One region of the Pyramidobacter sp. YE332 genome, then DNA from elsewhere that is predicted to be linked to it. Evidence: predicted binding sites of a transcription regulator. Region 1 holds the regulator's gene; the other holds the start of a gene.
The links. Region 1 encodes HrcA, which represses chaperone genes, less so after heat shock. Its sites were predicted from a motif close to TTAGCACTCNNTNNNANNGAGTGCTAA; they were not measured.
Positions count from the first base shown of each region.

Region 2: a site for HrcA is predicted at 2,043-2,069, ahead of groES (co-chaperone GroES). Genes of this name have one in related genera too.

Region 1 covers NZ_CP133038.1:750,094-754,514, reverse strand. The annotation lists gene dnaK (molecular chaperone DnaK) at 1-546, opposite strand, end outside; gene RAH42_RS03515 (nucleotide exchange factor GrpE) at 618-1,205, opposite strand; gene hrcA (heat-inducible transcriptional repressor HrcA) at 1,207-2,247, opposite strand; gene RAH42_RS03505 (oligopeptide/dipeptide ABC transporter ATP-binding protein) at 2,569-3,537, opposite strand; gene RAH42_RS03500 (ABC transporter ATP-binding protein) at 3,534-4,421, opposite strand, start outside.
Region 2 covers NZ_CP133038.1:1,870,605-1,875,025, forward strand. The annotation lists gene groL (chaperonin GroEL) at 22-1,659, opposite strand; gene groES (co-chaperone GroES) at 1,704-1,991, opposite strand; gene ptsP (phosphoenolpyruvate--protein phosphotransferase) at 2,278-4,029, opposite strand; gene RAH42_RS08815 (cob(I)yrinic acid a,c-diamide adenosyltransferase) at 4,094-4,421, opposite strand, start outside.

The DNA.
Region 1 (4,421 bases):
GACGTCGAGCAGCGAAACGTCGAAGGTGCCGCCGCCGAGATCGAAGACGAGGATCTTATGGTCGCCGCTCTTGTTCTCGCCGTAAGCCAGCGCCGCGGCCGTGGGCTCGTTGATGATGCGCAGCACGTCCAGCCCGGCGATGGCGCCGGCGTCCTTGGTGGCCTGGCGCTGGGCGTCGGTGAAGTACGCGGGCACGGTGATGACGGCCTTCTTCACTTCGGAGCCGAGGTAATCCTCGGCGTCGTGCTTCATCTTCTGCAGGATCATGGCGCTGATCTCCTGGGGCGTGTACTTCTTGCCCTCGATGGTGACGGTATAATCGCTGCCCATGTGGCGCTTGATGGACATGATGGTGTTGTCGGCGTTGACGATCGCCTGACGTTTGGCAAGCTGCCCGACGAGGCGCTCGCCTTCCTTGGTGAACGCCACGACGGAGGGCGTGGTGCGCGCGCCTTCGCTGTTGGGGATGATCGTGACGTTCTCGCCTTCCATCACGGCGATGCAGCTGTTGGTGGTGCCAAGATCGATACCTACGACTTTGCTCATAATGAATCACCTCATGAAAAATTTTGTTCCGTTTTTATATATCGCTGCGGCCTTTCCCGCTTATTCCCCTGTTACTGCGGTTCCCCGTTCCCTTCCGGCTCGTTTTCGGCGTAACGGCCGACCATGACCAGCGCCGGACGGATGACCTTCTCGGCCATCTGAAAGCCCTTGCGCACGACCGTGTGGACGAGCCCGTCCTGAGATCTGTCGCTTACGGGGACCATGCCCATGGCGTCGTGCTCCGCGGGGGAAAACGGTTTGCCCGCGGGATCCAGCTCCGTCACGCCAAGATCTTTGAGCGCGTCGGCGAACTGCTGCCGGACCATGCGCACGCCTTCCTTGATCGAGGCGGGATCGGCCTCGGCCGAATCGAGGGCGCGTTCAAGGTTGTCGAACACGGGCAGCATGGCGAGAATGGCGCGCTCGCTGCCGTAGGCCTTGAGCCGCTTCATCTCGCGTTCGGCCCAGTTGCGGTAGTTGATGCCGTCGGCCTGCGCGCGGGCGGCGAGTTCGCGCATCTGCTGATACTGCGCCGTCAGCTCGTCGATTTTCCGCTGCGTCTCGTCCGCGGGCGTTTCCGCCTCGGGCGCGCTCTGGTTCTCGGGGCGCTCTTCCGCTGCGGGGTTCTCCGCCGTCGTTTTTTTCAAATCGTCTTCCATATCATGGCTCCTCCTTCTCGGTCACGGGACGGTTCAGTCCGTTCAGGACGGCCTCCAGCACCGCGATCGAGTTCTCGTAATTCATGCGCAGCGGTCCCACCAACCCCACTACGGCCCTGCGCCCGCCGCCGGTGGCGGTGGACATCATGACCGAACAGTTCTGCATGGCGGGGCGCTCGTTCTCGTCGCCGATGGTCACTTTCAGTCCCTCGGAAGCGGCGTAATCGGAAATGAAGTCTTCCAGATCCTCGCGCGTGTCCATCAGCGAAGAGATGGCCTGGATGCGGCCCCGCCGCTCGTCGGACGCCTCTCCGCCGTCGGAGATGAAAACTTCGCGCATGCCGCCGGTGGAAAGGGTCAGGCCGTCGCCGCTCATCATCTCGTCGATGGCGATAAAGATATCTTCGACGTCCTGCCAGCGTTCGGCCATCGCCCTCGAAAGATACTCGAGCAGCTCGCCGCGCGCGCTGTTCCACGGCACTCCGCCCGCGGCGTGATCGATCACCGCGGCCAACTGCTCCAGCTGCTCCTGCGTCACGTCGGGGGAAACGCGCACGCGGCTGTGATGCACCGCGCCGTTTTCCACCACCAGCAGGATCAGCAGGATCTCCGGCGCCAGCCGGATGAAATCGGCCTTGCGCAGCTTCAGCCCTTCGAGCGCGGAAACGGCGGCGACGCTGAAACAGCGCGTGAAGCGTCCCAAAAAGCGGGCCGCTTCGGCCAGACGCTCGTCCAGACTCTGCAGCTGATCCGCGACCTGATGCACCCAACGGCTGATTTCCGGCGGGGGCGACGAAGGCCGGTGCAGGATCGAATTGACGTAGACCCGGTAGGCCATGGAAGTGGGAAGGCGTCCCGCCGACGAGTGGGGCTGAGTGAAATAGCCCATCTCCTCGAGATCGGACATTTCGTTGCGGATCGTCGCCGCGCTGTGGCTCTTGAGGAACTTGCGCGAAATCGTGCGCGATCCCACCGGTTCGCCGGTCTTGATGTACTCGTACACCACGGCGAAAACTATCTCGAGCTGCCGTTCTGTAAGCACGGCCTCGCACCTCCTTCCATGTTATTAGCACTCAATTAAAAGGAGTGCTAATGCATCTATTACGCATGAGAGAATAGCAGGAAGTAGATTTAATGTCAAGTCTGGTCAGACATATTTTTTATTTGTTCAAACAAATGATCAAAACACACACGGTCGCAGGGCTCGAAATACCCTGAACGTTCTTTCCATGGAACGCGATCCGCGCGTGATGTTTTCCATGAAAAAAGCTTGATGATCCCGGAATCATCAAGCTTTTCGCCCCGCCTCGCGCGGATTCTTCTGCGGCGCGGCGGCGATTTTTCGTTATGTGGGCGCGGAGGCTCATTCCGCCAGATGGCAGGCGACGCGCCGCCCGCTTTCGAGGCGGCGCAGCGGCGGCGTTTCCGCAAAGCATCGTTTTTGGGCCAGAGGACAACGCGTGTGAAAAACGCAGCCGCGGAACGCGTCATCGTGCAGCGGCGGCTCGCCGCGCAGCGCCGGCCGGGAACGCCCCGTTTCCTTGTAATCGGGGACCGAGTCGAAAAGCGCGCGTGTGTAGGGATGCAAAGGACGGGCGAAGAGTTCGTCCGTCGCCGCTTCCTCCACCAGCGTTCCCACGTACATGACGCCGATGCGGTGAGACATGACGCGCACTACGCCGATGTCGTGCGAGATGAACAGCATGGTCAGCTTCATGCGCCGCTGAAGTTCCAGCAGCGTGTTCAGCACCTGCGCCTGAATGGAAACGTCCAACGCCGAGACGGGTTCGTCGCACACCACAACGCGAGGTTCGACGATCAGCGCGCGGGCGATGCCCAACCGTTGCAGCTGGCCGCCGGAAAGCTCGTGCGGCCAACGAAAGTAATATTCCTCCGAAAGGCCGACGCCCCGCATCGCCGCAACAATCTTTTCGCAGCGCTGCGACCGGTTTCCCATACGCTGCGCAAGCAGCGGCTCTTCGAGCAGTTCGCCGACGCGCTTGCGGGGATTCAGCGACGAGAGCGTGTTTTGAAAAACCATTTGCAGATCGCGCCGCAGCGTTCGGAACTGGCGGTCGGAAAGCCGCGTCAGATCCCTGCCCTTATAAAGGACTTCGCCGCCGTCGGGTTTAACCAATCCCAAAATCGAGCGCGCCAGCGTGCTCTTGCCGCAGCCCGACTCTCCCACGAGGCCATAGGTCTCGCTGCGCTCCAGATCGAGCGAGACGTCGGCCAGCGCTTTCTGCCAGCCGCGCGGCGGCAGGAATTTGCCCCAGAGTCCGTAAATCGGATACGACTTCCGCAGATTTCTGATCTGCACGACGGCGTTCATAGGCAGTTCCTTTCCGAGGCAGCGTACTTCCAGCACTTCACTCGGTGCCCCGGCGCCGGTTCGACCATGGGCGGTTCGGCGCTGCGGCAGCGCTCGTCCGCCTCCGGACAGCGCGTGCAGAAACGGCAGCCAGCCGGCGTCCGATACGGCGAAGGCACGGTGCCGGCAATCGTCGGCAGGGGGCCGCCGCGCCGCGAGTCAAGATGGGGCGCGCACTGCAGAAGCCCGCGCGTGTAGGGATTGAGCGGGCGCGAAAAGAGCTCGGCGGCAGGAGCTTCTTCGAGAATCTGGCCGAGGTACATAACGTGCACGCTGTGACAAAGCTGCGCGATCGCTCCCAGATTGTGGGAAATAAAGAGCACCGACATGCCCAGCTCGCGGTTCAGGCCTGCCAAAAGCTCGAGAATCTGCTGCTGCACCGTCGCGTCAAGAGCCGTCGTCGGCTCGTCGGCGATGAGCAGCTCGGGCTCGCAGCACAGCGCCATGGCGATCATCACGCGCTGCTGCATGCCGCCGGAAAGTTCGAAAGGATACTTGCGCAGGCACGCCTCCGGCGCGGCGATGCCTGTCCGCGCCAGAAGCTCGGCACAGCGGCGGCGGGCCTCGATTTTCAAACAGTCCCGGTGCAGCGTCAGCACCTCCGTCATCTGACGGGCCACCGTATGTACGGGACTCAGCGACGTCATCGGATCCTGAAAGATCACGGCAATGCGGCTGCCGCGCAGACGACGCATTTCAGCCTCCGGCAGCCTGAGAAGATCCTGTCCCGCGAAAAGGATCTCCCCTTCGCAGCTTTGCGTCGAGTCGTAAGCGCCCAGCCGCAGGATCGACTGCGACATCACGCTCTTGCCCGAGCCCGATTCGCCCGCCACGCCGGCGATCTC
Region 2 (4,421 bases), 1.1 Mb from region 1:
CTTTTAACAGCACAACACCGTCTAGTACATGCCGCCCATGCCGGGGCCCATGCCGCCGGCCGGATCGGCCTTCTTCTCCTCGGGCTTGTCAGCCACAAGGACTTCGGTGGTCAGGATCATCTTGGCAATGGAAGCGGCGTTCTCGAGAGCGCTGCGGGTCACCTTGACGGGATCGATGATGCCTGCTTTGATCAGGTCGACATACTCACCGTTGGAAGCGTCAAGGCCATGACCTTCCTCAAGGGAACGAACTTTCGCGACAACGACGTCACCCTGCAGGCCGGCGTTGGTCGCGATCAGATGCAGAGGCGAAGACAGCGAGTTGAGCACGATGTTGGCGCCCGTGCGCACGTCGCCCTTCAGTCCCTGCTTCTCGATCTCCTTCTCAAGATCCTCGACGCAGTTGACGAGAGCCACACCGCCGCCGGCCACGATGCCTTCCTCAACGGCCGCGCGGGTGGCGGAAAGCGCGTCGTCGATACGAAGCTTCAGTTCCTTCTGCTCGGTCTCGGTGGCGGAACCGACCTGAATGACGGCTACGCCGCCGACCAGCTTGGCAAGGCGCTCCTTGAGCTTTTCCTTGTCGTAGTCGGAAGTGGAGTTCTCGATCTCGGTGCGGATCTGAGCGGCGCGGTTACGGATGTCGTCCTTGTTGCCGCTGCCGTCGACGATGGTGGTGTCTTCTTTGGTGATGCGGATCTTCTTGGCGCGGCCAAGTTTGGACAGCTCGACGTTCTCGAGCTTTTCGCCGAGGTCGGAAGTGACCACCTCGCCGCCGGTGACCACAGCGATATCCTGCAGCATGGCCTTGCGTCTCTCGCCGAAGCCGGGGGCCTTGACGGCCACGGCGGTCATGGTGCCGCGCAGTTTGTTGACGACGAGGGTCGCCAGAGCTTCGCCTTCCACGTCCTCAGCGATGATCAGCAGAGGCTTGCCGGTCTGCAGAACTTTTTCGAGGATCGGCAGCAGATCTTTGACGTTGCTGATCTTACCGTCGTGGATAAGCACATAGGCGTCTTCGAGCGAAGCTTCCATGCGCTCGGGGTCGGTGACCATATAGGGGCTGATGTAACCCTTGTCGAACTGAAGTCCGTCGACGGTCTCCAGCGTCGTGCCGGTGGTCTGGCTGTCCTCGACGGTGATGACGCCGTCGCGGCCGACTTTCTCCATGGCTTCGGCGATGATGGCGCCGATGGCCTTGTCGTTGGCGGAGATCGAAGCGACCTGGGTGATGTCGTCCTTCCCGTTGACCTGGTGAGCCATCGCCTTCAGGTGCTCGGTCACAGCGTCCACGGCCACGGAAATGCCGTTGCGCAGGTAAATGCCGTTGGCGCCGGCAGCCACGTTCTTCATGCCCTCGCTGATCATCTCGCGGGCCAGCACGGTCGCGGTGGTCGTGCCGTCGCCGGCCACGTCGTTGGTCTTGGAAGCGACTTCCTTGAGAAGCTGAGCGCCCATGTTCTCGAAGGGATCTTCAAGCTCGATCTCCTTGGCGATGGTCACGCCGTCGTTGGTGATGGCGGGAGAACCGAATTTTTTGTCCAGCACGACGTTGCGGCCTTTGGGGCCGAGGGTCACGCCGACGGTATCGGCAACTTTGTTGATGCCGCGCTCGAGCGCACGACGGGATTCTTCGCCAAAAGCAAGAATTTTAGCCATTTATGAATTCCTCCTGAAAAAATAATGATGTCTGTCCAAAAAAACTAGTCGATCACCGCAAGAACGTCGCGCTCGCTGAAAATCACGAGCTTCTCGCCGTCAAGCTTGATCTCCGTGCCGGAATACTTGCTGAAAACGATATGGTCGCCGACTTTCACTTCAAGGGGAAGCTTCTGACCATTGTCGAGAATGCGCCCCGTTCCGACGGCGATGACTTCGCCTTCCTGAGGTTTTTCCTGCGCGGTGTCCGGCAGATAAAGACCGCTCTTGGTCTTTTCTTCTCCGCTGACGACTTTGACGACGATACGATCCGCAAGGGGTTTCAACTGCATTATTTATTCCTCCTATACTGAGTTCGACAAAAATCTCCGAAGTGATTTTTATTAGCACTTAATCACTTCGAGTGCTAACAATGGTTATGATACAATTTTGGCGGTCAAATTCAAGAGTGATCACAGAAAAATATTTTATCTTTTAGCGATTTTTCGCGATAAAATTTCGTTTATCAGCTGTTTCCTACCGTATGCTGTTCTTTCGCTTAATCATGTAAAAACAATCGCGACGCGGCCTTGTCCATAAAATAAAGAGAGCAACCACAGCGGATTGCTCTCTTAAAAATCATTGCTCCGTCGGGACGCGATCCCCGGACACGAAGCGCGAGAAATGCTCCCGACAATAACGATGGATCTCCCCCGCGGTCGCCAAGTTCAGCACTTCATCAGCACAGGCGCGCATTTCTTCGGTTTTCAACAGCGAAAGGATCCACTGGGTGCGCAGCATCTCGGAAGGGTTGACGCTGAAAGAACGCAGTCCCATGCCGAAAAGGATCGGACTCAGCAGGGGATCTCCCGCCATTTCTCCGCACAAACTGACGGGCTTGCCCGCCGTCGCGCCATTTTTGATGGTGGTCTGCACAAGGCGCAGGACCGAGGGCGAGAACGGCGAATAAAGATAAGACAACGCCGAGGCCAGGCGGTCGACGGCCATGGTGTATTGGATCAGGTCGTTGCTGCCGATGCTGAGAAAGTCGCATTCGCACGCGATCAGATCGGAAATGACGGCGGCCGAAGGCGTCTCCACCACGACGCCGACTTTAGTGCGAGGATTGAAGGCCGTCCCTTCCCGGCGAAGTTCCTCCTTGACGTCATCAATCACGGCTTTTGCCGAACGCACTTCGTCAATGGCCGAAATCAGCGGCAGCAGGATGGAAACGTCCCCGTAGGCGCTGGCGCGCAGAATGGCCTTGATCTGGCTGCGGAAGATGTCCACGCGCGACAACGAATAACGAATCGCCCGATGGCCGAGCGCCGGGTTCTTCTCTTCCGGCATGTTCAGATAGGAGGGGATCTTGTCGCCGCCGATGTCAAGCGTGCGGAAGACCACCGGACGGCCCTTCATGGCCAGCAGCGCTTTCTTGTACTCCCAGAACTGTTCCCCTTCCGCCGGCAGATGCGCGCGGGTCAGATAAATGTATTCCGTCCGATAAAGTCCGACGCCGTGCCCGTCAACTTCCACGATCGACTTGATATCCGCATCGGAAGCCGCGTTGCCGTAAACTTTCAACAGCACCCCGTCGGCGCTGCAAGCCGGCCGTCCCACAAAACTGCGCAACCGCTGCTGAAACAGACTCTCCCGTTCCTGTCGCGCGCGACATTCCCGGATCGTTTTCTCGTCCGGGTTGATAAAAACATCGCCATTATTGCCGTCGACAATGATAAAATCGCCGCGATATACGTCGTCGGCGACTCCGCTCAGCCCCACCACGGCAGGCTTGTGCTGATTGCGGGCCATGATGGTGGCATGAGAACCGATCGTTCCCTCTTCACAGATCAACCCGACAATATTATTCTTCTGGATCAGCGAGATCTCCGCTGTGCCCATGCTTTTGCAGACAAGGATCAGGCCTTCCCGCTCGTCCCTGAGCAGGTCACCGCCTTCGATATGCAGAAGCAGACGGCACACGCGCGCCGAAACGTCTTTGACGTCATCGGCCCGGGCCTTCAGGCAGTCGTTGTCCATATTCTCGAAGACCTGAGCGAACTTTTCCGCCACGGTCTTGACAGCCCATTCGGCGTTGACGTTCTGAGCGACGATCATGTCTCGAATCTCACCGAGAAATTCCGGATCTTCGAGCATCACGCCATGGACGCGGTACAAATCGGGGCCCGCTTCGTCTCCGTCAACAACGGCCGTCTTCTCGTCGCCATAAAGCCGTCGGATCTCTTCGCTGGCCGTCGCTACGGCCAGGTTCAGACGCTCCACTTCCCCTTCGGCGTCGTCGACATAGTCTTTTTCTATCTCGAGCTGTTCCTTCCAGTCGACGTAAACTTGCCCCATGACAATTCCCGGAGATACGCCCAGCCCCTTCACGCAATTTCCTCCCTCGCCCCTGTACAGAATTCTAAAGACAAGATATCACAGACAAACGCTCAGCTCAACGCTCGATTCCATCGCGGGCCATGACCCCGGCGTCGTAGTAGTGCTTGATCAGCTTCATTTCGGTCACGAGGTCGGCACGTTCAATGAGCCAACGAGGCGCATAACGCCCCGTCAAAAGCAGCTCCGTTCTTCCGGGACGTTCATCCAAAAAGTTTTCTACCGTTTCATCGGAGACCAATCCGAACCACAGCGCCACGTTGATCTCGTCGAGCACGACCAGATCGTACCGCCCGGAGAGCATGGCCTGCCGGCAGATTTCCAGTCCCCGCCGCGCCATCTCTCGGTCTTTCTCGGTCATTTCCTCACGATGAAGGCAGCGGGGA